Regions from separate parts of the Acidovorax sp. 107 genome, predicted to be linked through region 3. Evidence: predicted binding sites of a transcription regulator. Region 3 holds the regulator's gene; each other region holds the start of a gene.
What was found. Region 3 encodes sigma-54, which starts transcription at its own class of promoters, with help from an activator protein. Its sites were predicted from a motif close to TGGCANGNAANCTGCTTT; they were not measured.
Positions count from the first base shown of each region.

Region 1: a site for sigma-54 is predicted at 8,480-8,497, ahead of C8C99_RS15925 (6-hydroxynicotinate reductase). Genes of this name have one in related genera too.
Region 2: a site for sigma-54 is predicted at 2,447-2,464, ahead of C8C99_RS14235 (pilin). Genes of this name have one in related genera too.

Region 1 covers NZ_QBTZ01000001.1:3,419,894-3,429,416, reverse strand. Annotated here, with positions in the region: gene C8C99_RS15960 (ABC transporter ATP-binding protein) at 1-422, opposite strand, end outside; gene C8C99_RS15955 (ABC transporter ATP-binding protein) at 419-1,207, opposite strand; gene C8C99_RS15950 (ABC transporter permease) at 1,204-3,111, opposite strand; gene C8C99_RS15945 (ABC transporter substrate-binding protein) at 3,288-4,499, opposite strand; gene C8C99_RS15940 (amino acid synthesis family protein) at 4,580-5,164, opposite strand; gene C8C99_RS15935 (amino acid synthesis family protein) at 5,219-5,860, opposite strand; gene C8C99_RS15930 (UPF0280 family protein) at 5,882-6,802, opposite strand; gene C8C99_RS15925 (6-hydroxynicotinate reductase) at 6,815-8,434, opposite strand; gene C8C99_RS15920 (ferredoxin--NADP reductase) at 8,834-9,523, shown strand, end outside.
Region 2 covers NZ_QBTZ01000001.1:3,038,799-3,048,321, forward strand. Annotated here, with positions in the region: gene moaC (cyclic pyranopterin monophosphate synthase MoaC) at 1-24, shown strand, start outside; gene C8C99_RS14230 (PglL family O-oligosaccharyltransferase) at 123-1,832, opposite strand; gene C8C99_RS14235 (pilin) at 1,915-2,409, opposite strand; gene C8C99_RS14240 (MBL fold metallo-hydrolase) at 2,734-3,522, opposite strand; gene C8C99_RS14245 (CHASE2 domain-containing protein) at 3,533-5,797, opposite strand; gene C8C99_RS14250 (FHA domain-containing protein) at 5,875-6,525, opposite strand; gene C8C99_RS14255 (Stp1/IreP family PP2C-type Ser/Thr phosphatase) at 6,567-7,355, opposite strand; gene C8C99_RS14260 (CHASE2 domain-containing serine/threonine-protein kinase) at 7,373-9,523, opposite strand, start outside.
Region 3 covers NZ_QBTZ01000001.1:2,806,762-2,816,284, forward strand. Annotated here, with positions in the region: gene C8C99_RS13170 (class I SAM-dependent RNA methyltransferase) at 1-707, opposite strand, end outside; gene C8C99_RS13175 (thioesterase family protein) at 704-1,186, opposite strand; gene C8C99_RS13180 (RNA polymerase factor sigma-54) at 1,267-2,856, opposite strand; gene lptB (LPS export ABC transporter ATP-binding protein) at 2,856-3,653, opposite strand; gene lptA (lipopolysaccharide transport periplasmic protein LptA) at 3,665-4,324, opposite strand; gene C8C99_RS13195 (thiol:disulfide interchange protein DsbA/DsbL) at 4,432-5,088, opposite strand; gene C8C99_RS13200 (SPOR domain-containing protein) at 5,181-5,837, opposite strand; gene argS (arginine--tRNA ligase) at 5,853-7,562, opposite strand; gene C8C99_RS13210 (hypothetical protein) at 7,673-8,200, shown strand; gene C8C99_RS13215 (PsiF family protein) at 8,282-8,575, shown strand; gene C8C99_RS13220 (DUF2214 family protein) at 8,681-9,127, opposite strand; gene C8C99_RS13225 (dicarboxylate/amino acid:cation symporter) at 9,301-9,523, opposite strand, start outside.

The DNA of each region.
Region 1 (9,523 bases), 610 kb from region 3:
GGCATCTCGCCCAGGTTGGGGAAGAGCTTGAACAGGCGCTCGGGCGTCCACACCGGGGCAGCCGTGCCGTCGGGCCAGGTGCGGGCGGGCTGGCGGCCCACTTCCAGGTTCTCCATCACCGTGAGGTCGGTGAACACGCGGCGGTCTTCGGGCACAAAGCCCAGGCCCAGGCGCGCGGCGTCGTGCGGGTCGGTTTTGGAGAGGTCTTTGCCCATGAACTGGATGCTGCCCTTGCGCTTGGCCAGCATGCCCATCAGCGTCTTGAGCGTGGTGGACTTGCCTGCGCCGTTGCGCCCCATCAGCGCCACGACTTCGCCCCGGCGCACGTCCAGGTCCACGTCGTACAGGATTTGCGCGGCGCCGTACCAGGCCTGCAGGCCCTTGGCCTGGAGCAGCAGTTCTTTGGGGTTCTGGGTCGTCATGGTAATGCCGCCTCCGCAGGGGCTGCGGCTTTCTTCTCAAACGTCTTGCCGGTGCCGAAGTAGACCTCTTGCACCTTGGGGTGGTCGCGCAGCTCCAGCGGCTTGCCCTCTGCAATCAGGCGCCCGCGCGCCAGCACGATCATGCGGTCGGCATAGGCAAACACCACGTCCATGCTGTGCTCAGTGAACAGCACAGCCATGTGGCGGTCGATCACCAGTTGTTTGGTCAGCGCCATGAGCTCGTTGCGCTCCTTGGGCGCCATGCCGGCGGTGGGCTCGTCCATGAGCAACAGCTTGGGCGAGTTGGCCATGGCAATCGCCAGCTCCACACGCTTCACATCGCCATAGGCCAGCACGCTGCAGGGCCGGTCGGCCTGCGACTTCATGCCCACCTGGTCGAGCAGCGCCAGGGCTTCTTCGCGTTTGTGGTCGGCAGCCCTGCGCCACATCGAGAACAGCAGACCGTCGTTGGAGATCAGTGCCATCTGCACGTTCTCCACCACCGTCAGCGATGCAAAGGTTTCGGCGATCTGGAAGGTGCGGCCCACCCCCATGCGCCAGATGTCGCGGGGCTTGCGGCCCACCAGCTCCTGGCCGTTGAGCTGGATGGAGCCGGCATCGGCGGGCAGCTGGCCATTGACCATGTTGAAGGTGGTGGACTTGCCTGCGCCATTGGGGCCGATGAGCGCCAGCAGCTCACCCGCAGCGAGTTCGAAGTGGATGCCGTCCACCGCCTTCACGCCGCCAAACGATTTGCCCAGACCGGTGACTTTGAGGAGGCTCATGCCGTGCCCTCCTTGGTGTTCTTGGCGTCGCGCATGTTGTCAAAAATCTGCTTGATGGTGCCCGCGATGCCCTGCGGAAACAGCAGCACCAGGATGAGGATGATGGCGCCCAGCATGGCGCGCCAGTAGTCGGTGTTGCGCGCCACGGTGTCATGCAGCCAGGTGAAGGTGACCGCACCCACCACGGGGCCAGCCAGCGTCTGGATGCCGCCGAGCAGCACCATCACCAACCCATCCACCGATTTGCCCACGGACAGCGACTCCGGCGAAATACTGCCCTTGGAGAACGCATACAGCGCCCCTGCCAGCCCTGCCGCCGTGCCCGCCACCACAAACGCCGCCCACTGCATGCGCTTGACGTCGATACCGATGGCGTCGGCCCGCAGCACAGAGTCGCGCCCCGCGCGCAGCGCATAGCCAAACGGCGAGAACAGCACGCGGCGCAGCCACCACACCCCCGCCCCCACCAGTGCCAGCGTGAGCCAGTAATACATGCGCTTGTCTGCCAGCCAGGCCGCAGGCCAGACACCGGTCAGGCCGTTGCTGCCCCCCGTGAAACTGTCCCACTGGTAGGTGATGGCCCAGGTGATCTGGGCAAAGGCCAGTGTCAGCATGGCAAGGTACACACCCGACAGCCGCACCGCAAACCAGCCGTAGACAAACGCCCCGGCGGCGGCCACCAGCGGCGCCACCACCAATGCGACCTCCATGGGTAGCCCAAGCGAGCGCACCAGCAGGGCCGCACCATAGGCGCCCAGCCCGAAGTAGGCGGCATGGCCGAAGGAGTGCATGCCCGCAGGCCCCATGATGAAGTGAAGGCTGGCCGCAAACAGCGCTGCGATCAGCAAGTCAATCAGCAGCACCGTGGTGTACGGTGACTGCGCGGTCAGCACCGGCGCTGCTGCCAGCAGCAGGCCCAGCACGGCGGCCGCCACCAGATAAGCCTTGCGCGGGCGACGCAACGGCTCCTCCTGCATACCCACATAGCGGCTGGGTGCCTGCGGCCGGCCGAACAGGCCCCACGGGCGCCAGACCAGCACCACCGCCATCACCAGAAAATCCACCACCAGGGTCAGCTTGGAAAACGAAACACTCAGGCCGAACACATCGACCACACCCAGCCAGATGCAGATGGCCTTGATCTCGGAGATCAGCAGGGCCGCGGCGTACGCGCCCGGGATGGAACCCATGCCCCCCACCACCACCACCACGAAGGCGGCACCGATGGTGTGCAGGTCCATCTCCAGCGTGGCGGGCTCGCGGGGCAGCTGCAGTGCGCCACCCAGCCCAGCCAGCATCGCGCCCAGCGCAAACACGGCCGTGAACAACCAGGCCTGGTTGACGCCCAGGGCGCTCACCATCTCGCGGTCTTGCGTGGCGGCACGCACCAGCGTGCCAAACCGGGTACGCGTGAGCAGCAGCCAGACTGCGCCCAGCACCAGCGGACCGACCACGATGAGGAACAGGTCGTAGCTGGGGAACTGCCGCCCCAGCAAGCTGACCGAACCTGAAAGGCCCGGCGCGCGTGGGCCCAGCAGTTCGTCAGGGCCCCAAAGCCACAGCACAGCGTCCTTGATGACCAGCACCAGGGCAAACGTGGCCAGCAGCTGGAACAGCTCGGGCGCCTTGTAGATGCGACGCAGCAGCACCACCTCGATCAGCGCCCCGAGCACGCCGACGATCAGCGCGGCCAGTGGCAAGGCCACCCAGAAGCCCAGGGCACCGCTCAGGCGCTCGACCAGCGAGTACGCGACATAGATGCCCACCATGAAGAACGAGCCATGGGCAAAGTTCACGATGCGGGTCACGCCAAAGATCAGCGACAGACCCGCCGCCACGAGGAACAGCGACGACGCGCTCGCCAGCCCGTTGATGAGCTGGACGATGAAACCCGAAAAACTCATGTTCGATAAACCCTGTAGGGCCTGTTCACACCGTTTTTGCCAGCGCGAAGGCCATGAAAGAAGCCGGCCGTGCTCCAGCCAACACCAGCCAGCACCCGCAGAACCGGGCGGTGCCGGACTGCAGGTAGCGCCTGCCGGGACCGAGGCGCGGCAGGCGCCTCAGACCTCAGAGGGAATCAATCAGCGCTTCGCGACTTCTTCACGTCGGCTGCGGACGGCTGGTACTTGGCATCAGCGCCATCCAGGTAGACGTAATCCACCATCACGCCCTTGCCGCCTTCGTTCTTGGTGCGACCGACAAACGCGCCCATGGTGGCCTGGTGGTCTTCGGGACGGTAGGTGATCTTGCCGAACGGGGTGTCCACCTGCAGACCCTTAAAGGCAGCGACCAGCTTGTCGGTGTCGGTGCTCTTGGCTTTGGCAATACCGGCCGCGGCCGACTTGATCATGCTGTAGCCCACCACCGAGCCCAGACGCGGGTAGTCCTTGAACTTGGCCTGGTAGGCCTGCTCGAACGCCTTGTGTGCGGGGGTGTTGATGCCGTACCAGGGATAGCCGGTCACCAGCCAGCCGTTGGGGGCCTCGTCTTTCAGGGGGTCCATGTATTCGGGTTCGCCCGTCAACACGCTGACCACCTCAATGCCCTTAAAGAGGCCGCGCGTGTTGCCTTCGCGCACGAACTTCGACAAGTCCGCGCCAAACAGCACGTTGAAGACGGCGTCGGGCTTGGCATCGGACAGCGCTTGCACCACGCTGCCGGCGTCCACCCGGCCCAGTGGAGTGGCTTGTTCGGCCACAAACTCCACGTCGGGCTGGGCGGCCTTGAGCAGTTGTTTGAAGGCCGCCACGGCAGACTGCCCGTATTCGTAGTTGGGGTAGACCACAGCCCAGCGCTTTTTCTTCATCTTGGCGGCCTCGGGCACCAGCATGGCGGCCTGCATGTAGGTACCAGGACGCAGGCGGAAGGTGTACTGGTTGCCTCCTTGCCAGGTCATCTTGTCGGTCAGCGGCTCGCCAGCCAGGAAGAAAAACTTCTTCTGCTTGGCGAAGTCGGCCACCGCCAAGCCGGTGTTCGACAGGAAGGTGCCCGCCAGCACATCGACCTTCTCGCGCGACACCAGCTCTTCAGCCACGCGAACGGCGTCGCCGGGGTTGGCGTTGTCGTCGCGCGTAATCAGTTCGATCTTCTTGCCATTGACGCCGCCCGCAGCGTTGATCTCATCGACCGCCAGCTCCATGCCTTTCTTGTAGGGCTCCAGGAAAGCAGGTTGTGCCTTGTAGCTGTTGACCTCGCCAATCTTGATCACGCCTTGGGCAAAAACAGGGGCCAGGGTGAGGGCCAATGCAGCCGCAGCCGTGGCACGCATGAGGTTTCGTCGCATCGTCATGGGGAGACTCCTGAAGGATGGTTGGAGAGAGATCGAACGGGGGTAAGACAGGACAGGTGAGTGTTGCGCGCGCGCCGGACTCAGCGCAGGCCGTCAACGCCTTTTATTTCAGAGGCCGTGAGGCCACCGACACGTGGCAACGGCCGCCCGCTGTCCGTCACGACAACGGCCACCACGATTTCATTGGCCCGCGGGGCATCGGCCACACGGGCTTCCATGGCGTCGAAATGGCTGCGCACGTAGGCGGCGTCCTTGTGGCCCAGGGGAACGTCGATGGCCGTGCCCAGGCCTCCCATCTTCTTGCTGGATGGGACCAGAGCGGCGCCCTTCTCGACCGCCACACGCAGGGGTGCGCCCAGCTTGGGGTGCAGGATGGCAGCGGCATGTTCCAGCTCGCCCGCCTCGCCCACGATGGCGGCCTTGCCGTAGCTCTGGGCTTGGCTGGGTTCAATGCCCAGGGCCTGCACGCAGCGAGCGCCCAGAAGACCGCCCAGCTCCTCGCCGATGGCGATGAGTTCGTCGAGGTTTTCCACATAACGTCCGGCAAAGGGGTTCTCGATCACGGCCATGGCCAGCGCCTTGCGCACCGGGGGCTGAACGTCACGCCCCATTTCCACGCGGACTTCGTCGGTCTGGACGATGATCTTTCGAATCTTGGCTGACATTTTTGGCTCCTTGGGGTCTTGTCTTGTTCGATGGTGTGCAGGTCGGCGCGCTGCTCAGCGCAGGCCGTTCCACTGGCTGATGTCTGCCGCCTGGAGCCCGCCGACACGGGCATGGATGCGCGGTCCCGTGGACATGGCAAGTATGAACACGATCTCATCGGCGGAGGGCGCGCCCGGAACACGCACTTCGATCGCGTCGAAATGGCTGCGCACGTAACTGGCGTTGATATGGGTCAGCGGCACATCCAGCGCCGCGCCGGGGCCGCCCACTTTCTTGGTAGAGGGCACGATGGACAACGCGTTGGCGGGCTGCCCCGTCTTCTCTTCGGCTTGGCCCTTGGCGTAGGCGTTGCGGTCGCCCTTCCAGCCCAGCAGTTCGCGCATGGCGTAGCCACCGGGCACATGCCACAGCGCGCCATGCTCCAGCTCGCCGGCCGCGCCCACGATGGCACCCTTGCCATAGGTCTCGATGCGCTCGGCGAGCACGCCCATGGCCTTCAGGAGGCGCTGGGCCATGTCCAGCCCCACGTCCTGCAGCGCGTCCATCATGGGGAGGATGTCGGGCTCGTACCGTCCCGCAAACGGGTTGGTCAGCACCGCGCCGATGGCACCACGCAGCAGCGGCACGTCGGCCACCGGCCCGAATTCGTGCCGGATTTCCTCAAGATGGGTGAAAACGCGTCGTATCTGGATCATTCTGGAGACCTGTGCAATTCGTTAAGCAAATACTGAACCAACTTCCGATTCCTTCTCTGCACCCCGCGGCAACGCCGCTCCCGTCAGGGCTTGGGGCGCCGAGGTCGCCACCCACTGGCCCTGGCATGCCAGCAGTGCAAACCACAGCAGGCCGCTGGACTGCAATTCTTGCGCTTTTTGCAGCCCCTGGTGCAAGGCCCGGCTCACCAGCTCTTTGGGCAAGGCGGGGACATCTACGGTGACAGGGATGACACCCAGGTCACTGTCGTCCCGCACCTGGTATGCGGGCCTGCGCACAATCCGCACATCGGCCACATTCACCGCGTTCGCCACGATGGTTGCCGCTGCATCGGCCTGCGCCGCCGTGCGCGCCAGCACCGTCACGCTGTCGGCAATGCCGAGCGACTGGCTGCGCCCGCGCCAGCCACTAGTGGCCACACCGCGCACTGGCATGGCGCTGTCGATGCGGATCTGTCCATCCAGTACGAGTCCGTTGCGCAACTGTGCAGCATTCAGTGCGGCGATGTCAGCGTACACCCCCACCGTGACCGACTGGCCCGGCGCCAGGTGCAGCGCAATGTCGCCGCCGTTGTTGATCCAGGCGCGGTCTATGCCCGGCTGTTCGTAGCAGGCCAGAATCTCCTGCGCCACCGCGCCCGCCACCGCCGCCATCGATGTGATGAAGCCTGCGCGATAAGGGCTGCAGGCGGCCCACATGCGGCGCGCCACCGCGCCCTGCAACGTGCAATGCGCACCCACCGGCGCCCGCAGGCCGGGGAGTTCATTCACCAGCTCCTGCAGCAGCCCTTCAAAACGCTGCCACGCACGCTCATGCGCCAGGGCCACGGCGTCGCGCGCCCCTTCGGCCTGGAGGATAAGGTCCATCGGGCCATGCTGGAAATGCCAACGGCCGTCGGACAGGAGATTGCGGCAAGCGTTCACGGCGCGACCCACTCAACCCAGCAGAGGTGGGCGACCCAGCGGCCACGGGTTGGCAGCGGGCAAGGTTTGCCACACGCGCGCCTGCGGGGCACCGTCGTTGTGCCACGCACCGCGCTCCAGTATGTCGCGCAGGCTGCGGATCTGTTCGGTGTGCCCGCCCAGCGCTTCGTAGTCCGCACGGCGCATGCTGAACTCGATGGGCGCCACGATGGCGGGCGTGGGCACGGTGCCAAAGCTGTTGTCTGGCATGCGCAGCACGTCGGCCATCACGGTGATACCGCCGCCCGGCCACACATAGGCCGGGGCACCGCCACAGGTCACGTTGACCAGCGCGTTCTTGATGGAGCGGGTGAGCAGCACCGGGTTTTCGGTCACCCCTGCGCGCAGGCTGCCGCCTGCACCGCCGAGGAACAGCACGGAAGCCAGCGAGGGCTCGCAGTTTTCACCAATGCGGTCCACGATGCGGCGCACTTCGGCGGGCATCTCGGCCTCCACCGGATGGAGTTGCGCGTCCAGCACGTACCAGGAGGCATGCTCCCCGGTGGTGGAGGTCATCAACAGGCGCAGCCCCGGCCAGGCCACGGATTCGTCCCAGCCCTCAATGATGGACAGCGGGTCAGCAATGTCGGTGCCGCCCCAGCCGGTGCCCGGGTTGGCCACCTGGAAGTAACGGCCCGGCGTGGACTTGCGCCCGCGCATCTGGATGCCCGATGGCTTCATGTCCAGGCAACGACCCGCCTGGTGCTCGGTGAGCACGCCGGTGATGTGGTCGTCCACCACCACCACCTCATCTGCATGGCCAAAGAACTGGCGCGCAAAGATGCCGATGGCCGCAGAACCGCAGCCCACACGCATGCGCTGCTCGGCCACGCCATTGACGATGGGCGCGCGCCCAGCCTGGATCACGAGCTGCGAGCCACCGTCGATGGTGAACTCCACCGCCTGCTTGTTGCCCAGGGCTTGCATCATCTCGGCGGTGATGCGGCCTTCCTTCTTGGTGCCACCCGTGAGGTGGTGCACACCACCCAGCGACAGCATCTGCGAGCCGTATTCGGCCGTGGTCACATGCCCCACCACCTCGCCCTTGCAGCGCACGTTGGCCTGTTCGGAGCCGAGGAAGCGGTCGGTGTCGATCTTCACCTTGAAGCTGCAGTAGCTGAAGATGCCCTCGGTGACCACGGTGACCATGTCCACGCCATCGGTTTGGGAGCCCACGATGAAGGGCGCAGGTTTGTAGTCAGGGTAGGTGGTGGACGATCCCACGCCTGTCACAAACACTTCTTCCGACAGCAATAGATCGCCGTTCCATGCGGGTTCAGGAGCCACTGCGGTCCCGGCACCTTCTGCAGCCTCGGCGCGGCCCGCAAACGGCACCAGCGTGGCCTCGCCGGATTCCAGCGTCTTGCGCAGCAACACCACCGGGTCCAGCCGCACCAGCACGCCCGCATGGTTGGCATAGCGGTCGCATGCACCGGCCCGGCCCTCGGAAATCTGGCACAGCACCGGGCACGCATTGCACTCGACCTTGGCAGCATTCATGCGGTCGTTGCGCGGTCGGGCGCGCTCCAGCACCTGCGGCAGATCTGGCGCATCCATGCCCGGCAGCCCATCGGTCTTGGTGTGTTCAGTCATCTTGACGGCCCATTCATTGCTCTTGTCGCAAGTGCTTGTATGCGCATTGCATTTTGTGTAGCATTCACTTAACTTAAATGTTGTGAACGCTACATTTGATGTCAATGTAGCGGAATCAATAAGACTCTGCAATGGTGTTTTCGCACCCCCAAAAACGGTGCATGAGGAGCCCCAAAATGACGCACGCAAAGACGAATGTCCGCATTTGGTGCCGACACCCGAACCAGGCTGTCCGGCGGCCTTCAACCACGCCGAGAAAGGTGTGTTTGCGAGATGCGGAACAATGGAGGGTTGCGAGCCACAAGCCATCCGGCCCGGAAACCTTGTTCTAAGGCGTTTCCAGGCCAGCACTTCAGCTGCTTTTTCGTATTTGCTTCCAACTTTTCCATCTAACGCACCATGAGCGCCTTTCTTGACGAACGCGTCCTGACGGTCCACCACTGGACCGACCGCCTTTTCTCCTTCACCACCACGCGCGACACCGCGCTGCGCTTTTCCAACGGGCATTTCACGATGATTGGCCTGCGCGGCGAGAACGGCAAACCCCTGCTGCGCGCCTACAGCATCGTGAGCCCCAACTACGAAGAGCACCTGGAGTTCCTGTCCATCAAGGTGCCCGACGGCCCGCTGACCTCGCGCCTGCAGCACATCAAGGTGGGCGACACCATCGTGGTGGGCAAGAAGCCCACGGGAACCCTGCTGATCGACTACCTGCTGCCTGCCAAACGCCTGTACATGCTCTCCACCGGCACGGGCGTGGCCCCGTTCCTGAGCCTGATCCGCGACCCCGAGACCTACGAGAAGTTCGAGGAAGTCATCCTGGTGCACGGTGTGCGCGAGGTGAAGGAACTGGCCTACCACGACTACATCACCCAGGAACTGCCGCAGCACGAGTTTCTGGGCGAGATGGTCACCAAGCAACTCAAGTACTACCCCACGGTGACGCGCGAGGAGTTCAAACACCAGGGCCGTGTGACCACCGTGATCGAAAACGGCCAGCTCGCCCGCGACCTGGGCCTGCCCGCACTCAACCCCGCCGAAGACCGCGTGATGATCTGCGGCAGCCCCGAGATGCTGCGCGACCTCAAG
Region 2 (9,523 bases), 230 kb from region 3:
TCGGGGCGCTACCGGGCAAGGTAGCTTTGTGAGCCTTTTTTTAGAGTCGAGCGAAACGGCCAGAAAATTTGCGCTTTCCGCTTTGAAGGCAGATCGTTTGATCCGCTCCCAGACATAACGGATCACTCAGGCCAGGCCACTTCCGCCATGGGGGGGAAAACAGCTGACTGTTCGTCCCACTGTCTGCGGATGTCTCGCACCTCCCGTTCTCCCAAGCGGTTCATTCGCGTCAGCACAACAATCCAATACTCAGCTTGTCGGGGCTGTCCTGCAAATGCATACATAGCCGCCAGCTTGTAGTTGGCCATTATGCTGGGCAGTAACTTCATGGTCTTGAGGGCTCGCTCCAGATCCTTTTCCGCGTATGTTTTTGAAGGATCAATTCTCGCCAGCCAAATCATGTCCTGCAATTGGGTCAGTGCCACCACGTCAGGGGCAACCCGTTCCCCCGCTTTGTCGAGCTTCTGATGCTCAAAGCGCAGCGTGAAAAAGTCGCGTTCGATACGGGCATAGTCGTATACAGTGATCGACAGTCCAACACCCCCCAGTACCAACGCGACAACAGTCGGCCAGAGGCGGGTACTCAACACGGGCTTGAATTTCAACGCTACGTTCAACGCTCCCAGCATGAGGCCGAACGGCAGCAGGAAGTACGCGTAGTGCAGCGGAAATTCAAGCATGGCATGCACGCCCAAAGCCACCACAAATAACAACATCCACAGCTGCTCCACCTTGGCAACACGCCTCAGCGCACTGACCATCCACACACCCAGCAACAAACACACCGCCAGACCTAAGGGAAGGCCGAGCTCGACCACTAGGTCCATGAACAGGTTATGAGCATGCCGGAGCGTTCCACCGGTCACCATGGCGTACGGATCAGAGGGGAACTGAGCGAAACTCGTTTGCATCCATCCGTATCCAGACCAGGGGTGCTGCAACAATGCATCCGACAATTTGGCCCAAAACTCAAGGCGCAGCTTGAAAGATGAAGTCCCCCGCAACGGCTGTAGCTCTGTGGCTCGCCCCAGCCACACATTGACGAAAGGGAGGGTCACCACAAAAAGGGCAAACACTACCGTCCAGCCAAGTGCGCCCGCCATCAACCGGCGTGATATCGCCAAGCGTTTTCGCAACATGATCAGCGCAGCCAGCGAAACAATCACAACCGCCCAGCTCGTGCGTGACTCGGTCAGCGCGAGGCCAATGGCTAACAGTACCGCCCAGCCCCATGCAGCCAAACCTGGCAGACGCCGTTGCTCGTGTAGCCAAGCGCAGGCCAGAACGCCCAGGCACAAAAGGCTTGCCAGTTGATTCGGTTGGCCAAGATTGCCATGGAAGCGCGCCGGGGGCGCGGGGATGAAAAGCCAGAATGCTGATCCCGGATCGATGCTCCACCATTGCTGGAACTGGATCAACAATGATCCCGACGCGCCGATCAGTACCGCTATGAACAAAAAGTCCGCGCATTGACCGGGTTTCCAACGTTCCCAGGCAGCCCCCACCAACAGTGCCAACATGAGCCCAGCCAAGAACAAGCTGCTGATAAAGGCGACGCCTAACGTCTCGATAAGGCCTGAGGCATATTGCAGCCAAACGACCCCAACACAAGCCAGACCCAGCAAGGGCAGTGCGTGCCACTCCTGCAACGCCATTTTTCGGCTGCGCCAGAGCACCACAACGGCCAGCACCCACAACACACAGGCTGCCCACGCATCGGAATAAAAATCAACCCAAGGCACGTGGTGATTAGGTAACAGCCAGCACAGCGCATAGGCCAAACTGGCAAGAACGGCCCAGCCTGTTGCTTTGGATGTTGAGTCAGTGGTCATGCGAAGTGACGGCAGTCTAGAAAAACAAAAAAGGGAGCCAAAGCCCCCTTCCTATAAATCGCGAACGCAGTTCGCGAAAAACTTAGCGGCAAGAACCTGGTGCGTACTTGGTGGTGTTACCGGTTGCCTTGCACACCCATTCGTACACTTGGGTACCTTGGCCACCAGTAGTAGCCGTGCCCAATGCGTAAACACCGCTAGCGCTATCTTTGTAGGGTGTCAGGGTGATGGAGCCCGGAGTGGCAGTGAGGTCAACGCCCAGATTGGTCTGGTGTGGCACCACTACGATCTGGCCAGTGACTTCGTTGGCGGCGATGGAAGCCACCATCTTGGTGGGGTTGGTCGCATCGCAACCGAAGGCATTGGTACCCGACAAAGTGGCGGTCGGATTCATGCTCTGGATGGTTTCGCTGATGGTGGTGCGGCACTGCGAAGCGGCCAGCACCACTTCAGACATACGCGCCTTGATGGTGTAGTCCTTGTACGCAGGCAGCGCCACGGCAGCCAAGATACCGATGATCGCAACCACGATCATCAATTCGATCAGGGTGAAACCCTTTTGGATAGAACGCTTCATGAAGAACTCCTAGAAAAAGTTGCAAATGCGCTGTGGTTATGCAATTGCTGTGCCTGCCCGTTGAAACAGACGACGATTGCATCAAGCCCACAAGAAGCCCCGCAGGTAGTAAAGACAAAACCGCCTGCCAGCACACTGCAAGCTTTCAGAAGTTCGGCGTTTTTTAGCAAAGCTCTCAAAGAGAGCGCCGCATCCAGCATGAGCCGACGAATCCACCCGACACGGCCCCCGATCTACATTCATGTTTGCTCGGCAGACGACCTCAATTCATTCTCGAAATTACATTTTTGTCGCCCAGTATTGTCACGCCCATGGGCACTTTCGCTAGACCTCCATCGTCTGCCCGGCACTCAGCCACCGAATGTCATGCGGACTGTGGTGGGTACGGGCCGTGCTGTCGAACTGTCGAATCTCATCCATGATGAGCGAAGTCTCCGATGGCTTGGTGTGCGTGATGTAGATGGGGTAGCGATCCGCGGCGGGGATATGCGCCAATTCCTGCGCGAGGGTCTCGGGCGAGAGGTGCAGGCTGCGGCGAGCGAGGTCGCGCTCGCGGTTGCTGAAGGCTGTTTCGATCACCAGGCAAGCCACCGGCATTGCGTTGACACGGTTCCAGAATGAAGGGTTGCGCTCGGTATCGCCGCTGAACACCCACCAACCAGTGTCGCCTTGGACCGCAAACCCTACGGCGGCGACAGTGTGGTGAGCGGGTAGCACCTCAATCTGCGTGCCTGCGATGCTCAACACCTCACCGGACACAAAGGTCCGGTACTGCAGGAAGGGGGATGCCGCAGAAGGTATGGTGCTGAAATCTGGCCAGATGACGTTGTTGAAGACATGGGCCTGAAGCGCCCCGATGGTGTCGGCAAGGGCGTGCACTTGCACGGGACGACGGCGCTGGGACGACACCGCGTCCAGCATCAGGGGCAGGGCGGCGATGTGGTCCAGATGGGAATGGGTCAGCAGTACGTGGTCGATCTTGCCCATTTCATCCAGCGTGAGGTCACCTACCCCGGTGCCAGCATCGAGCAAGACGCTGTCGCCGATCAAGAACGATGTCGTGCGACAGTCTTTGGCGATGGCGCCGGAGCATCCCAGCACGCGAACCTTCATGTGAAGCCTTCTACTTGGTGTCGAAATTGGTGGCACTGTCCCAGTTGGGGTCAAAAGCCTGCCCACGCAGCGCCTCAACCCGGGCGGCATACAACCCGTACAGCATGCATTGAGGCCTGCGCTCTTGCAATTGCGCCATTAGTCTGTCGCATTGTGCCCATTCCTGCGCTGCATAGGCACGCAGAAAACCCTCCCACACCACCAATTCTTCGGCAAGGTCGCTCGACAGCTCTCCCTGGAGTGCAAGCGGCTGGTAAATCGGTACGGCCTGCGCCTTGCCCTTGACGCGCACGCGGTCCATAGCCTGCCATACGAACTGAGGAGCGAGCTGCATGGCGGACTCGCTCACCACGATCGAGGTACCGTAGTGCTTGGAAAGCCCTTCCAGGCGGGAGCCGAGGTTGACCGCATCGCCAATGACCGTGTAGCTACGCCGAATGTCCGAGCCCATGTCGCCCACGCACATGACGCCAGTATTGAGTCCAATGCCTACGCCAATCTCAGGCAGCCCGCGCTGGCGGTGGTCGGCATTGATTTGCCCAATCGCCTGCGACATTTCCAGGGCGGCAGTTACCGCCAGTTGCGCGTGGTCAGGGGTGGCCACGGGCGCACCCCAAAAGGCCATGACGCAGTCGCCCATGTATTTGTCAATCGTGCCTCGGTGGCTGCGGATGATGTGGGTGAGTTTGCTGAATACCTCATTCAACAACCCCTGCAACTGCAATGGCTCCATGCGTTCAGACATGGCAGTGAAGCCCCGCATGTCGCAGAACATCACCGTCAGCTCCCGGTTGGTGGCCTGCATGCTGTAGTGCTCGGGCTGCTTGACCATCTCCGCCACCAGCTCAGGGGGCACGTAGGCACTGAACAGTGCGGCCAACTCACGCTTGGAGCGGCTCTCCACAAAATAGCCGTATGCCATGTTGAGTGCAAAGGCCAGCATCGACATCACCACCGCTGTCGCCAACGGTAGCGCCAGCCCCTGAGCGATGTACATCCACAGATTGAGCCCCACCAGCGCGCACACCACCCCCCCGCTGAGCAAGACCGCAGACGATGCGGACAAGAGGGGTAGTGCCACCGCCAGCAGCACACCCGCGCATAACAGCTGCAGCACATCAAACCCTGCGGCGTAGTCGGGGCGGACTATGCTCTTTCCATCCAGGAATGCCGATAGCACGTTGGCGTGGGTTTCCACTCCGGGGTACGTTCTGCCCACCGGGGTCACGCGCAAATCCAGCAAGCCAGGGGCCGTAGAGCCGACCAGCACCAATTGGTCCTTGAGCTGGCCAGACGGCAGCAGGCCATCCAGAACGTCAGACGCCGAGATGTACCGGAAGGAACCTCCTTTGGCGTCGCCCGGGCCCCGGTAGGGAATGAGTGTGGCCAGCTGCTGGTCTACGGGTAGCACCAGCGCACGGCCGTCCTGCCGTAGCACGACGCTCTGGAGCAGGTCGTGCGTTCCAGAGGGCGTGGGGCTGACAAAGCCTGGATGGATCTCCGGCAGGCCAATGGCGGTACGGAACATGGCCAGCGCCAGCGATTCGTAATACTGCCCCTGGTACTCGCCCAACAAAGGCAAGGATCGAACGACCCCATCTTCGTCCGTGATCGAATTGAAGAACCCCGCCGCGGGGGCCGCGCGGGTAAGTGCCTCGATGTTGCTGCTATACCCACGCCAGGTGGTGGCCCCCAGAGGCAAGCCCCGCAAGCGCTCCAGCGGAAGCGCGGGGTCTGGCAACATGCCCTTGGTGATGCCGTCGCGGTCTTCGCCAGACAGGTAGTAACCCAACACCACCGGCTGCCCTTGCAGAGCCTGCGCAAAAAGCGCGTCATAGTCCAGCGATGGTGCCAGGCGCTCCAGTTGCTCCTTGAAGGCTGGCTGGCTGCGCAAAGGACCCCGCGCCAGTTGCTGCAGCGTAGAAAGCCCCGAGCTTTCATCGGCCTCGGCAAACAGCACGTCAAACCCCACCACCGACACCTGCTGGCGCTCAAACAGTTCGCGCATCAGCGTGGCCATCTTGTCCCTGCGCCAGGGCCATTGGCCTACACGCCCCAGGCTCTTTTCATCGATATCGACAATGACAATCCGCTCGTCCAGCGTGCGCGGCATGGTCACCCGCAAGCGGGTGTCGTAGATGATGTGGTCCAGCCGTTCCAGCACCTGCAGGTGAAGTAAGTCTGCCACGTGCAGCAGCGCAAACACCAGCGGTATCAGTGTGACCGCAATGCGCTGCCAGCGCCGGCGAAACAGATGCAACAGGGACTGCAGCATGTGTCCGCGCGCGAGAAAATGGGTTCAGGTCAGGCCAACAATGGCTCGCAGATACGGCGTAGGCCCTTTGCCAGATGTCAGCTTTGCTCGAACTGCATCTCGGTGCCCGCCAGCTCCAGGCGATCACCGTGCTTGAGGGGAACCGGCGACGCACCAATGGCTGCGCCATTCAGCAAAGGCATGTCAGGCCCCTCGACATGGGCCAACACAAAACCCTGATGCCGCTTGGTGATGGAGGCCACCGCCACACCGGGCTTTCCGATGGTGGTCACTACCTTCTGGAGCGATACCTCGCGACCTGCAGCAGCGCCGGACATGACCCGGATCACCGCTGAAACCGGGGCCGGCGCAGGCGCCGCCTGGGCGGGCCTGGCAGCTGCCACGGCAGGCGGCACCATGCCAGGCTTGAAGATCATGGTCTTCTCGAAGTTCTGGCCTTCGGCATCTTGCAGGAAGCGGATCTTGTACTTGCCCACCTCCACCGTATCGCCATTTCGCAGCTCCTGGCGCTTGACGGCCTTGGCATTCACATAGGTGCCGTTGGTGCTGCCAAGGTCCTCAATCTCCACATCCTGACCCTCCATATGGAGCACGGCATGCTCTCCACTCACCGCAAGGTTGTCGATCACGATGTCGTTGTAAGGACGCCGACCCAGCGTGGTCCGCTCCTTGGTCAGCTGCACTTCCTTGATGACGACGCCGTCGATTGAAACGATCATTCTCGGCATGATCTACTCCTGATGTGATGAATTGTTGTGTTTCGGGCCGTTCAAGAGGCCCCTAGCAATCGAGACATGAGGCCACGTTTTTTGCTTCCTGCGGCAGCCTGCACCAGCAGCACGCTCACGTTATCACGCCCCCCGTTGGCGTTGGCTGTGTCAACGAGCAATGTCGCTTTTTCCTCCAATGGCAGGGGCGCACGCACCAACTCTGCCAGGTCCGGATCGGACACCATGTCGGTGAGCCCATCGGAACACAGAAGAAACAGATCATGGGGCGCCACCTGGAACTCGTTGACTTCCATCAACACATTGGGCTCCACGCCCAGAGCCCGGGTGACCAGGTTCCGGTTGGAGGACAACGCCGCCTGCTGCGCTGTCAGCAGCCCCGCATCCACCTGCTCTTGCAGCCAGGAATGGTCGCGCGTGATTTGCTGCAGAACTCCACCTCGCAGCCGATAGCAGCGCGAATCGCCGATGTGACCCAAGATCAGGCGACTGCTGTGGAACACCGCCACCACCAGCGTGGTGCCCATGCCCGCGTACTGCGGATTGGAGAGGGACGCACCCAGGATAGCGTGATTCGCGTTCTCCACGCAAATTTCCAGCGCTCGGCGCACATCGGTGGACTGGGGACTCGTGCCCGCCTGGGCCAGCCAGCGCGCCATTTCAGTACGGATGAAGGTGGTGGCCATGCCGCTGGCCACCTCACCCGCGTTGTAGCCGCCCATGCCATCGGCCAATATCGCAACCTGCGCATCGCGGTCAACAGCTACCGCGTCTTCATTGTTGGAACGCACGCGGCCCTTGTCGGTCCGCGCAGTGAATTCATAGGTCATGGATGTGGAGGTGTGCGTCATGGGGCGCCCGAAATCGGCGAGGCTGCCGCACCCCGCACGGCGGGGGGCTCCATCACGGTTTCCTGAAAATCCGCCATTTCTTGCCCTGATGCATCGCGGTCCGCATCATAGACGACTGGTTCAGGGGTAAAACTGGCATCGCCCGCCATTGCCTGCCGTAGATCCATCGCGAACTGCCGCCCAGTCTGATAGCGGGCCTCCGGGCGCTTCTGTAACGCCATCGCCACGACCTTGGCCACAGCGGGCGGGAGTTCAGGGCGTAGCTGGCGCACATCGGGCGCCTCCACGTTGGCGATCTTGTGCATCAGCTCGGTCATGGACGCACCACGGAGCGGCAGCGACCCCGTGAGTAACTGGAACAGGGTGATGCCCAACGAATAGAGGTCCGAGCGCCCATCGACCTTCTTCCCCGCCAACTGCTCGGGCGACATGAAGCTGGGTGTACCCAGAACCAGCCCCGTGCGGGTCTTGCTCGAATCCGTGATGCGCGCGATGCCAAAGTCGGTCACCTTGACTGCGTCCGTCGCGCTGTCAAACATGATGTTGGCAGGCTTGATGTCGCGGTGCACCACATTGTGGGCATGGGCGTAGTCCAGCGCATCCGCGACCCGGGCCGCAATGGACAGCACTGTGGGCACAGGCAGCAACCGGTCTTGGCCGCAGGCATGGGTCAGGTCTTCGCCCTTGAGGAACTCCATGGCGATGTAGGCGAGGTCGTGCTCCTCGCCGGCATCAAAAATGGTAACGATATTCGGATGCTGCAATCGACCCGCGGTCTCGGCTTCGCGGAAGAAACGGGCGCGCGCATCAATCAAGGCATCGCCTTCAAACTCCTGCCCCAGGGCCAGCGTCTTGATCGCCACGACGCGGCCGATCTTGGGATCTCGCCCCAAATAGACAACCCCCATGGCACCTTTGCCAATCTCGCGGTCGATCTGGTAGCGGCCCAACATTGGCACGCCCCCCGTGGCGTCGCCTGGCAGCCGGGGTAAAGCAGGGTCTGCCTGCGGCACGGAATCCTTCACGCCCAGCGGGGCTTGCGCACCGGTCTGTGCCTGAGCGCGCGCACGCTTGTAGCGGCTGCGCACGTCCTTGTACTGGCGGTCATGGCGAAGGATGTGTTCGTACACCGCCTGGGCCTTGGCGAAGTGGCGCTTGCGCTCGAAATCCTCTGCCAGGTGGTACAGGTTGTCCAGAAGCGCGTTGCTGGGGGGCACCTTGCGCAGGCGCTCAAAGGCCATGTCCAGCTGACCCTGGCCCTGCAGCGCCAGGCCCATCATGCGGTCGGCCTCAGCGGCTTCGGCAGAACGCCCAGAGACTTCGCCCTGCCGTCCGCGGTACAGAATCGCCGCCATGGCCGCTCCTGCCAGCAGCGCCAGCACCGGAAGCAACAACGGGACCCACAGGCCTCCATACCGCAGCAGGGTCCATTCAGAGATGACCAGGGTGAGCGCGAGCGCAGCGCCCGCACCTACCCCCACTGGACGCGCGATGCGCGGCGCCATCGCCCCCACATACAAAACCACCAGCGCCAACACCAGCCAACCCACGGGGGCGGCCCAACCTGGCTCCAACACACCCAACCCGAGGCGGATCGACGACAGGGTTTGTGCCAACACTTCCACCGGATAGACGGCCGGCTCCCCCGATTGCGCTGCCGGACCAGGCAGCGTATCCGCCATTTCACCCACCAGCACGATCTTGCCCCGAAGGCCGCTGGCCGGGGTGGCTCCGCCAAGCACACTGGAGGCAGACCACACAGGGAAAGAGCCCGCACCGTCGGCGGCCATCTGCCAGCGGGGGCGCATTACGGTAGCTGCATTCGTGGGAATGTTCAGCGCCCCCAACCGCAGCCCGCCAGGCGCGTCGGTCACGCGGAGATCACCCAAACCCAGATGCAGGCTGTGTTGCGCCGCCAGCAACGCCAGGGACGGCACCCCGACACTGTCGTAGCGAAGAAGCAGTGGAACCTGGCGCATGCGGCCATCCTGGTCGGGCTCTGCATAAACGTGCCCCACCCCCGCAGCCACAGCGCCCAGCGAAGCGATAGGGTGCCGAGCCAATTGCACGGGGGTCGCGGCAACACCTGGATCAGGCACCGTGCTGCGGCGCACGTAAGAGGGCAACGGCGCCGAAGCCCCGGTGCT
Region 3 (9,523 bases):
AGCTTTTCAAACGCAAAGCGCCGCAGCATGCCCGCGGGGATGCGGCAGGCGATCTGCGCCGCCTCGACCACGATGGTGCCGCTGCCGCAGCAGGGGTCGTACAGGGGCAGGGGGTTGTCGCCATGCGGGTCCCAGCCGCTGGCAGCGATCATGGCGGCGGCCAGGGTTTCCTTGAGCGGTGCGTCGCCCTTGTCCTCGCGCCAGCCGCGCTTGAACAGCGGCTCGCCCGAGGTGTCGATGTAGAGCGTGGCCTCGTCGGTGGTCAGGTGCAGGTGGATGCGCACGTCGGGCCACTGGGTGTTCACATCGGGGCGCACGCCGCTCTTGTGGCGGAAGCGGTCGGCCACGGCGTCCTTCACCTTGAGGCCCGCGAAGTTCAGGCTCTGCAGCGGGCTGTGCTGGGCTGTCACCTCGACCTTGAAGGTCTGGCGTGTGGTGAACCAGATCTCCCAGGCCACGTCGCTGGCCATTCCGTACAGATCGTTCTCGGAGCGGTACGGGCGGTGCGCAAGTTGCACCAGCACGCGCTGCGCCAGGCGGCTGTGCAGGTTGAGCTGCATGGCCTGGCGCCACGAGGCGCGCAGCAGCACGCCACCCCGGCCCACCAGCAGGTCTTGCCCCGTGAGGCCGGTGATGCCATGCACCTCGTCGGCCAGAAAGCCCTCGACGCCCGCAGCGCAAGGGAGGAAAAGTTGGAGTTGGTTCATGTCGATGGGGAGGATACGCGCTCGGGCAACGTGTGGGAACCCGGCGTGCCGGCGCGCGCCAGCAGCAACTGGCGGATGGATTCAGGGATAGCCGCCACCTTGCGGTCGGCCTTGCCAATGAAGACGATGCCGATCTTGCCGCGCGCCACCTCGCGGCCCGAGGTCTTCTCGGTCATGCAAAAGACCAGGTCGAACCCATAGCGGTTGAAGTCGGCCGGCGCCATCTCCACGCGCATGGTTTCGCCGTGGAAACCTTCGGACTTGTACTGCGCCACGATGTCGCCCACGACGATGGACAGGCCGCCCACGTCCGCCTCGGGGTAGCCCAGCGACTGGAAGAAACGCACGCGCGCTTCGGACACCAGGCTGAGCAACTGCGCGTTGTCCAGGTGCCCGCCCTGGTTCACATGGCTGATGTAGATCTGCAGCTCGGTGGCAAAACCGAAGTGCGCGGGGAGGTCGAAGACGATGCGGGCCATGGTGGGCTGCGGTGGGTAATACGGAAACAACAGAAAAGACTACGGCGGCGCTGGCGGGCAGTGCGCCACCTGCCGAGCGTCTACAAAGCCTTGCGCAAATTCGCCGGCGCGATCTTGAGCGCCTCGCGGTACTTGGCCACGGTGCGGCGGGCGCATTCGATGCCCTGCTCCTTGAGCATCTCGGCGATCTGGCTGTCGGACAGCGGCTTGGCCGGGTTTTCCGCCGACACGAACTGCTTGATCAGTGCGCGCACGGCCGTGCTCGATGCATTGCCGCCCGTTTCGGTGCCCAGGCCGGAGCCAAAGAAGTATTTCAGCTCGTAGGTGCCGATCGGCGTGGCCATGTACTTGGCGGTGGTCACGCGGCTGATGGTGGACTCGTGCAGGCCCAGTTCGTCAGCGATGTCGCGCAGCACCAGCGGGCGCATGGCCAGCTCGCCGTGGGTGAAGAAGTTCTTCTGCCGCTCGACGATGGCGCGCGAGACACGCAGGATGGTGTCAAAACGCTGCTGGATGTTCTTGATGAACCAGCGCGCCTCCTGCAGGCGCTGCTGCATGCCCTGGTGGCCCTCGCCGCCCTTGTGACCGCGCAGCGCGCCGGCGTAGATGTCGTGCACACGCAGGCGGGGCATCACATCGGGGTTGAGGCTGACGATGAAGTTGTGCTGGCCATCGCGGCCGTTGGCACGCCCGGCTTTGCGCACGATGACGTCGGGAATGATGATGTTGCGCTCAACATCGGCAAAACGGCGGCCAGGGCGCGGCTCCAAGCGGGCGATCAGGGCCATGGCGGCGCGCGTGCGCTCCTCGCCATCGCCACACAGCTGCGTCAGGCGGCGGATGTCGCGGCGGGCCAGCATCTCCAGCGGCTGCTGGCAGATGCGCAGCGCGGTCTGCACGGCGTCGGGGTCGGCATCGCTGTCTTCGTCGGCCGCCAGGGCGGTGAGCTGCAGCGTCAGGCATTCGGCCAGGTTGCGCGCGCCGACGCCCACAGGCTCCAGGCTTTGCAGCAGCCTTTGGGCCACCGTGAAGCGATGTACCAGTTCTTCGATCTGCTCCAGGTCGTCGGGCCCGGCGAGGCTGATCGCCAGCTCTTCGAGAGGCTCTTCCAGGTAACCGTCGTCGTTCAGCGATTCGATGAGAAAACGCAGTGCGGCCGTGTCCACGTCAGACAGCCGCAGCGACAGCGCCTGGCGGTGCAGGAAGGCCGTGAGCGATTCGTGCGAGCGCGCCAGTTCGGTGGCGTCGGCCTCGTCGCCCTCGGCGCCGTTATGGGTGCGGGCGGGGGCGTCGCCGCCCCACTCGGCATCATTGGGCACCATCTCGACGGTGCCGTCGCCGCTCCAGTCGGGCTCGTCGGTGCCTCCACCGGAGATTTCAGCATCATTTTGGCTTTCAGTGCTGGTGCTGCTTGCGCTGGCAGCTCCTGAAAACATAGCATCATCGGCACTGTAGTCGTCGGCCTGTGCGGGCGTGTCGGCGGCTTCCAGGCCAAACTCCTCACGCGGGGCTTCGTCGGCATTGCGTTCGAGGAACGGGTTTTCGTCGAGCATCTGCTCGACTTCCTGCGACAGTTCGAGCGTGGACAACTGCAGCAGCCGGATGGACTGCTGGAGCTGAGGGGTCAATGCAAGGTGCTGCGAGACGCGCAGCGACAGTCCAGGCTTCATCACATGCGGAAATGCTCGCCCAGGTACACCCGGCGCACTTCGGCGTTGTCCACGATCTCGGAGGGCGTGCCCTGGGCCAGTACGCGGCCGTCGCTGATGATGAAGGCGTGGTCGCAGATGCCCAGCGTCTCGCGCACGTTGTGGTCGGTGATGAGCACACCGATGCCCCGCGCCTTCAGGAAGCCGATGATGCGCTGGATCTCGATCACGGCGATGGGGTCGATACCGGCGAAGGGTTCGTCCAGCAGGATGAAACGTGGCTGGGTGGCCAGGGCGCGGGCAATCTCGACGCGGCGGCGCTCGCCGCCCGACAGCGCCAGGGCGGGCGAGGCACGCAGGTGGTCCACGCGCAGCTCCTGCAGCAGGGCTGTCAGGCGCTCTTCGATGGCATCGCGCGACAGCGGCTGGCCGTCATCGGCGCGCTGCAGTTCCAGCACGGCGCGCACGTTTTCTTCGACAGTGAGCTTGCGGAAGATGGAGGCTTCTTGCGGCAGGTACGACAGCCCCAGGCGCGACCGGCGATGGATGGGCATGTGGGCCACCGATTGGCCATCGATGCGGATGTCGCCCGCATCGCTGCGCACCAGGCCCACGATCATGTAGAACGACGTGGTCTTGCCCGCGCCATTGGGCCCGAGCAGCCCCACCACCTCGCCTTTTTGCACCACCAGCGACACATCCTTGACGACCTTGCGGCTGCCATAGGACTTGGCCAGGTGCTGCACCTCCAGGCGGCTGCCCGACTGCGAATCAGGCCCCAGGCGGCCACCCGCCTGGGTATCAGGACCGGTACTCACCACAGGCCCGCTCACTTGGCGCCGCCGCCAAGGCTGCTGCTGGGGCGCAGCGCCGGTGCGGGCGCGTCGGGCGCAGGGGCCGGGGCTGCCGCACCGGGCGGCGGGTCCTTGGGCGCCAGCACGGCGCGCACACGGCCACCGGGCGCGGGGGTGTCGCCTGCCGCAGCCGAAGACGCGGGCGCCTTCTGGCCGTCCACGGTGAACACGTCGGTGAGGTTGTTGTAGACGATCACGGCGCCGGTGATCTCATCGTTCAGCACCGACCCACGGTAGCGGCGCAGTTCGGCGCGGGTGATGAAGCGCACGTTGTCGGCCTTGCCGTCGTACTCGATGACTTCGCTCTCGCCTTCGATGAACTCGTCCGGCGCTCCGGTCACGGTGTCGCGCTTCTGGCGGAAGAACGCCCGTTTGCCCGCCTCGGCCGTGACCACGCCGTACTGGTAACCGTCGGCGTCCTGGCGCACATCCAGCCGCGCGCCGCGCAGCACGATGGTGCCCTTGGTCATCACCACGCGGCCCGAGAACACGCTGGTCTGCTTGAGTTCATCGTGACGCAGGGCATCAGCCTCGATGTTCATGGGCTTGGCACGGTCGGCCTTTTCGGCGTGTGCCACGCCCGCAAGGCCAGTCAGGGCTGCGAGCAACAGGAGGGGGAGTAGGCGTTGGGTCATAGGGCACGAATCTTGCAATGATTGTAGCCACCCGATGGTACCCATCCCGAAAAAAAGCCCGCATCAGCGGGCCTTTGGGACAGCTTGCCGACAGGGTCGGCAACTCGTCAGGCTTTGCGCGCCGTCGATGCCAGGTATTCGACCACTTGCAGCACCGTCTGCATGCTGCCAGCCATCGTGCCGTCGGTGTAGTACTTGCCTGCCACACCCATGGATGGCACGCCCTCGACGCCGTACGAATCCTGCAGCTGCGAGGCGCGACGCACCTGATTGGCCACGCTGAAGGAGCCGTAGACCTCCTTGAACTTGGCGGCGTCCACGCCCTGCTGGGTCACCCAGGCCAGGATCTCGTCGTCCTTGGCGAGCTTGACTTTTTCCACATGGATGGCGCGGAAGACCTTGGCGTGCAGGGCGTCGAGCTTGCCCATGCCTTCGAGCGTGTAGTACAGCTTTTGCTGGGGCACAAAGCTGGCATTGAACGCCACGGGCACGCGGCGGATGGAGAGGTCCTTGGGCGCGGCCTTGACCCAGGCGTCCAGCGAAGGCTCGAAGGCGTTGCAGTGGGGGCAGCTGTACCAGAAGAACTCGATCACATCGACCTTGCCAGCGGGGGCATCGGGAGCGACGGGCTTGTCCAGCCGCTTGAAGTCCTTGCCCTCCTTGAACTGGCGGGCTTGCGCCATGGCGGGGTTGGCCACTGGCAGCGTCAGGGCAGAAGCGGCAACCGCCGAGGCGGCGGACAAAGAAAACTCACGGCGTTTCATGACAAAGACTCTCCTGGTTCAGGTATGCGGGATGTGAGACATCCCTTTACAAAAAGTTCAGCCCTGGCGTTGGTGCCGTTTTGACAGGCACTTCAGCGCTGCACGCGCACGAGCGCCGATTCCAGCCCGGCGCCGTCGAGTTTCTCTTTGAGCACCTCGGCATCGTCACGCTTGGTGAAGGGGCCGATGCGCACCCGGAACACCGCCCGGCCATTTTGCTCACGCTCGCTCACGCGGGCCTCCCAACCCAGCATGGCCAGCTTGGCGCGCTGGGCGTCTGCGTCGGCCTGGGTGCGAAAGGCGCCTGCCTGCACAAAGTAGTCAAACGGGTCCGCGCTGCCCTTGGCCGCTGCCTTGGCCACGGCCAGATCGCCCAGGGGGTCGGCACCCGGCTTGCTCTCGGCCTTGGCTTCGGCTTTCGCGTCTGGCTTGCTTGCGGCGGGCTTGGCGGCCGATGCGGCGGCGCGCACCTCAGGGGCCGGTGCCGATGCAGGGGTTGACGCAGCCGCGGCCACCGGGGGCGCGGCGGGGCGGGCCGGGTTCTTGCCATACAGCGGCGAATTCGGGTCCCAGTTTTTGTTTTTCTGGGATTCGGCCGCGTCCATGTCCGCGCCGCGGCCGTTGCCCTTGTTCAGGAACGGCACCGGCACCTTGGTCACGTACACCGCCACGGCCAGCGCCGCGCCCAGGCCCACGATGACCCCGATGATGAAGCCGACAATGGTCCCGCCCGTCTGTTGCTTTTTCATATTGGTAGTAACTGCTTACATTCTGGCCGGAGCCGACACGCCCAGCACAGCCAAGCCATTGTGCAATACCTGGGCGGTGGCAGCGACCAGCGCCAGGCGCGCCTTCTTCACCACCTCGTCGTCCACGAGGATGCGCTCGGCATCGTAGTAGCTGTGGTAGCTGGCGGCCAAGTCGCGCAGGTAGAAGGTCACGTCGTGCGGGGCTTCGCCGTCGGCAGCGGCCGTGAGCATCTCGGGGTACTTGGCCAGTTGCAGCATCAGCGCTTGGGCCTGGGGGCCTTCCAGCGCCGACAGGTCCACGTCCTGGAGCGACGCCACGTCGCCACCACCCGCCTCTTGCCAGGCGCGCAGCACCGACTGGATGCGGGCATGCGCGTACTGCACGTAGTACACCGGGTTGTCGTTGTTCTGCGCCACCGCTAGGTCCACGTCGAAGGTGTACTCGGTGTCGGGCTTGCGAGACAGCAAGAAGAAACGCACCGCGTCCTTGCTGGTCCACTCGATCAAATCGCGCAGCGTGACGTAGCTGCCCGCGCGCTTGCTGATCTTGACCTCTTCGCCGCCCTTGACCACGCGCACCATGGTGTGCAGCACGTAGTCGGGGTAGCCCTGCGGAATGCCCACGTCGGCCGCCTGCAGGCCGGCGCGCACGCGGGCAATGGTGCCGTGGTGGTCGGTGCCCTGGATGTTGACGACCTTGGTAAAGCCGCGCTCCCACTTGGCGATGTGGTACGCCACGTCGGGCACAAAGTAGGTGAAGGTGCCGTCCTGCTTGCGCATGACGCGGTCCTTGTCGTCGCCGTAGTCGGTGCTCTTGAGCCACAGCGCGCCGTCCTGTTCGTAGGTCTTGCCGTTGGCGATGAGCTTGTTCACCGTGGCCTCGACCCGGCCGCTGGTGTACAGGCTGGACTCCAGGTAGTACTCGTCGAACTGGAGGTTGAAGGCCTGCAGGTCCTTGTCCTGTTCATTGCGCAGGTAGGCCACGGCAAACTGGCGGATGTTGTCGTAGTCGTCTACATCGCCATTGGCCGTGAACTCGCGGTCGTCGGCCTTGACGGTGGCCTTGGCCTTGAAGGCCTCGGCAATGTCGGCGATGTAGTCGCCGTTGTAGAAATTCTTGGCCAGCGGGTTGTCGCTGTCGGTGGGCCAGCAGTCGTCGCCGGGCTTGAAGCCCTTGGCGCGCAGCTGCGTGCTCTTGGTGAGGGTGTCGATCTGCACGCCCGCGTCGTTGTAATAGAACTCGCGGTGTACCTTCCAGCCCTGGGTGCTGAACAGGTTGCAGATGGCATCGCCCAGCGCCGCTTGGCGGCCATGGCCCACGTGCAGCGGGCCCGTGGGGTTGGCCGACACGAACTCGACCAGCACCTGCTGGCCGTTGCTGGCCTGATAACCGAAACGTTCACCGGCCGTCAGCACCTCGCGCACCACTTCCTGCTTGGCAGCGGGTTGCAGGCGGATGTTCAGAAAGCCCGGGCCCGCGATTTCAATGGCGGACACCCAGCGTTGAAAGGCTGGCGTGGCTTCGAGCGCAGCCTTGAGCTGCTCGCCCAGGGCGCGCGGGTTGAGCTTGAGCGGCTTGGCCAGCTGCATGGCCGCGGTGCAGGCAAAATCGCCATGGGCCGCTACCTTGGGAGATTCAAAGGCTGCCTTGGCGCCAGCGCCGGGAGACAGGTTTTCCAGCTCGGCTGCGAGCGCAGCGAGCAATTCATTTTTGGCTGTGAGCATCGGCGGATTTTACGGGCCCGCCAGCGGCGGGGCGCCAGACGCGCCGCCACGGGGCATCCCGCAGCCAAAGGCACAATGGGCCACCGTGCCCTTTCACCCGGAGATTGCACATGCCGCCCCCACCCATCTTGCTCTACCGGCGCCGCTGGACCCTGGTGTTTCAGGTGCCTTTTGTGCTGCTGATGACGATGTGCCTGGCGTTCTCGCTGTATTGGGCGTCCGTATCGAACGACCGGCTGCTCACGGCCATCTGCCTGTGTGCCGCGTTCGTCTCCTTCTGTGTGGGCGGAACCCTGGGCCGGTCCGCTCTGGAGGCCTACCGGGAGCAAGACCCGGCAGTGGTCATTGACGCCACCGGCATCACCGATCTGCGCCAGGACGACCCACACACCGTGCCCTGGGAAGCCATGGAACGTGTGCACTTGGACGACTACGAAGGCGTGATCCTGGTCAAGTTGCGACCCGGCCACAAGGACTCTGCCCTGGGCGTGATCATCAAGGCGCTCAAACGCTGGCAGCAACGGGGTGATGTGGTGTTTGCCCTCGGCGGGCTGGCGCACGACCCCCGGCAGATCCAAACGACACTGAAAGCCTTTCACGCAGCAGCGGCCTCCAAGCCCCGCACAAGGTTGTCATGACTTGTGCGCGTTGTCGCACGCCGTGTTCTATGGTGCAATGCCATCGGGACCCCCCATAACGCATTCACACCAGGAGATTCCATGAAAAAGCTTCTTTCCCTGACTGCACTCGGCCTGGCCCTGTCACTGGGCTTTGGTGCTCACGCCGCCGAAGACGCCAAGGCGCCCACCAAACAGCAATCGAAAATGGCGACCTGCAACAAGGACGCTGGAGAAATGAAAGGTGACGAGCGCAAGGCCTTCATGAAGACCTGCCTGAGCAACAAGCCCGCCACCCAGCAGGACAAGATGAAGACCTGCAACGCCGATGCCAAGACCAAGACCCTCAAGGGCGACGAGCGCAAGGCCTTCATGAGCGAGTGCCTAAAGAAGTAAGTTCACGCGCAGTGCGCCGCCACTGGCGCACCCGACAAAACAAAAAGCCCGCCGGCAGCAAGCCGGGCGGGCTTTTCTTTTGGGGAAATTCGGGGGAATTCGCGCTTACCAGCCGCGCGCCCAGAACACCGCAATCATCGCCACCACCGGCAACACATGCGACTGGATCATCACTAGGCGGCGCACCCGCGAGACTTCCTGAGCGGGTGGCAGGGCGCCGGTGCTGCGCAGGTTCTGGCGCCAGCGGCGAAAAGCAGCCGATGGCACAAACGACAGCACCACCATGGCCAGCACCAACGTGATCTTGATGTGGAACAGGGGCTGCGACAGGTACCACGAAGCGCCCTTCACGCCCCAGATCAGCCGGGCCAGCCCACTCCCAAGCATCACTGCCCCGGCCACACCGCAGATCACATCCAGCCGGGCCAGGCGCTCGATCACGGCGGCGTTGAGCCATTCGATACGGCACAGCGCGGCCTGGCTCGACAGGAAAACCACAAAGGTCAGGATGGCCAGAAGGTGAAAGGCGGCCAGGATGGCTTCGAGGGTCATGGTGAGGATTCCTTGTAGTGCCCCAGGCTTTTGAGCCGCGCCAAGCGCTCATAGAGCCGTCAGGCAGGGCCGCCATTGTGCTTGATGGCGGTGACTCGACACTACCCGCAAAAAAAGCGGCGCGGGCCCGAAGGCCCGCGCCGCTGGGGTCTCTATTGCGCAGGTACCCGCGCTCAGGCCACGGTGCGTGCCATCGTTGTCACAGGTACGTCCGCCGACACCACAGGCGCAGAAGCGGCAGATACCGCGAGCGGCAGTGGATGGCCGTTCATCGCTGCGTCCAAACGTTCGTGATCCAGCGCGTTTTCCCAACGCGACACCACCACCGTAGCCACGGCGTTGCCGATGAAGTTGGTCAGCGAACGGCATTCGCTCATGAAACGGTCCACGCCCAGG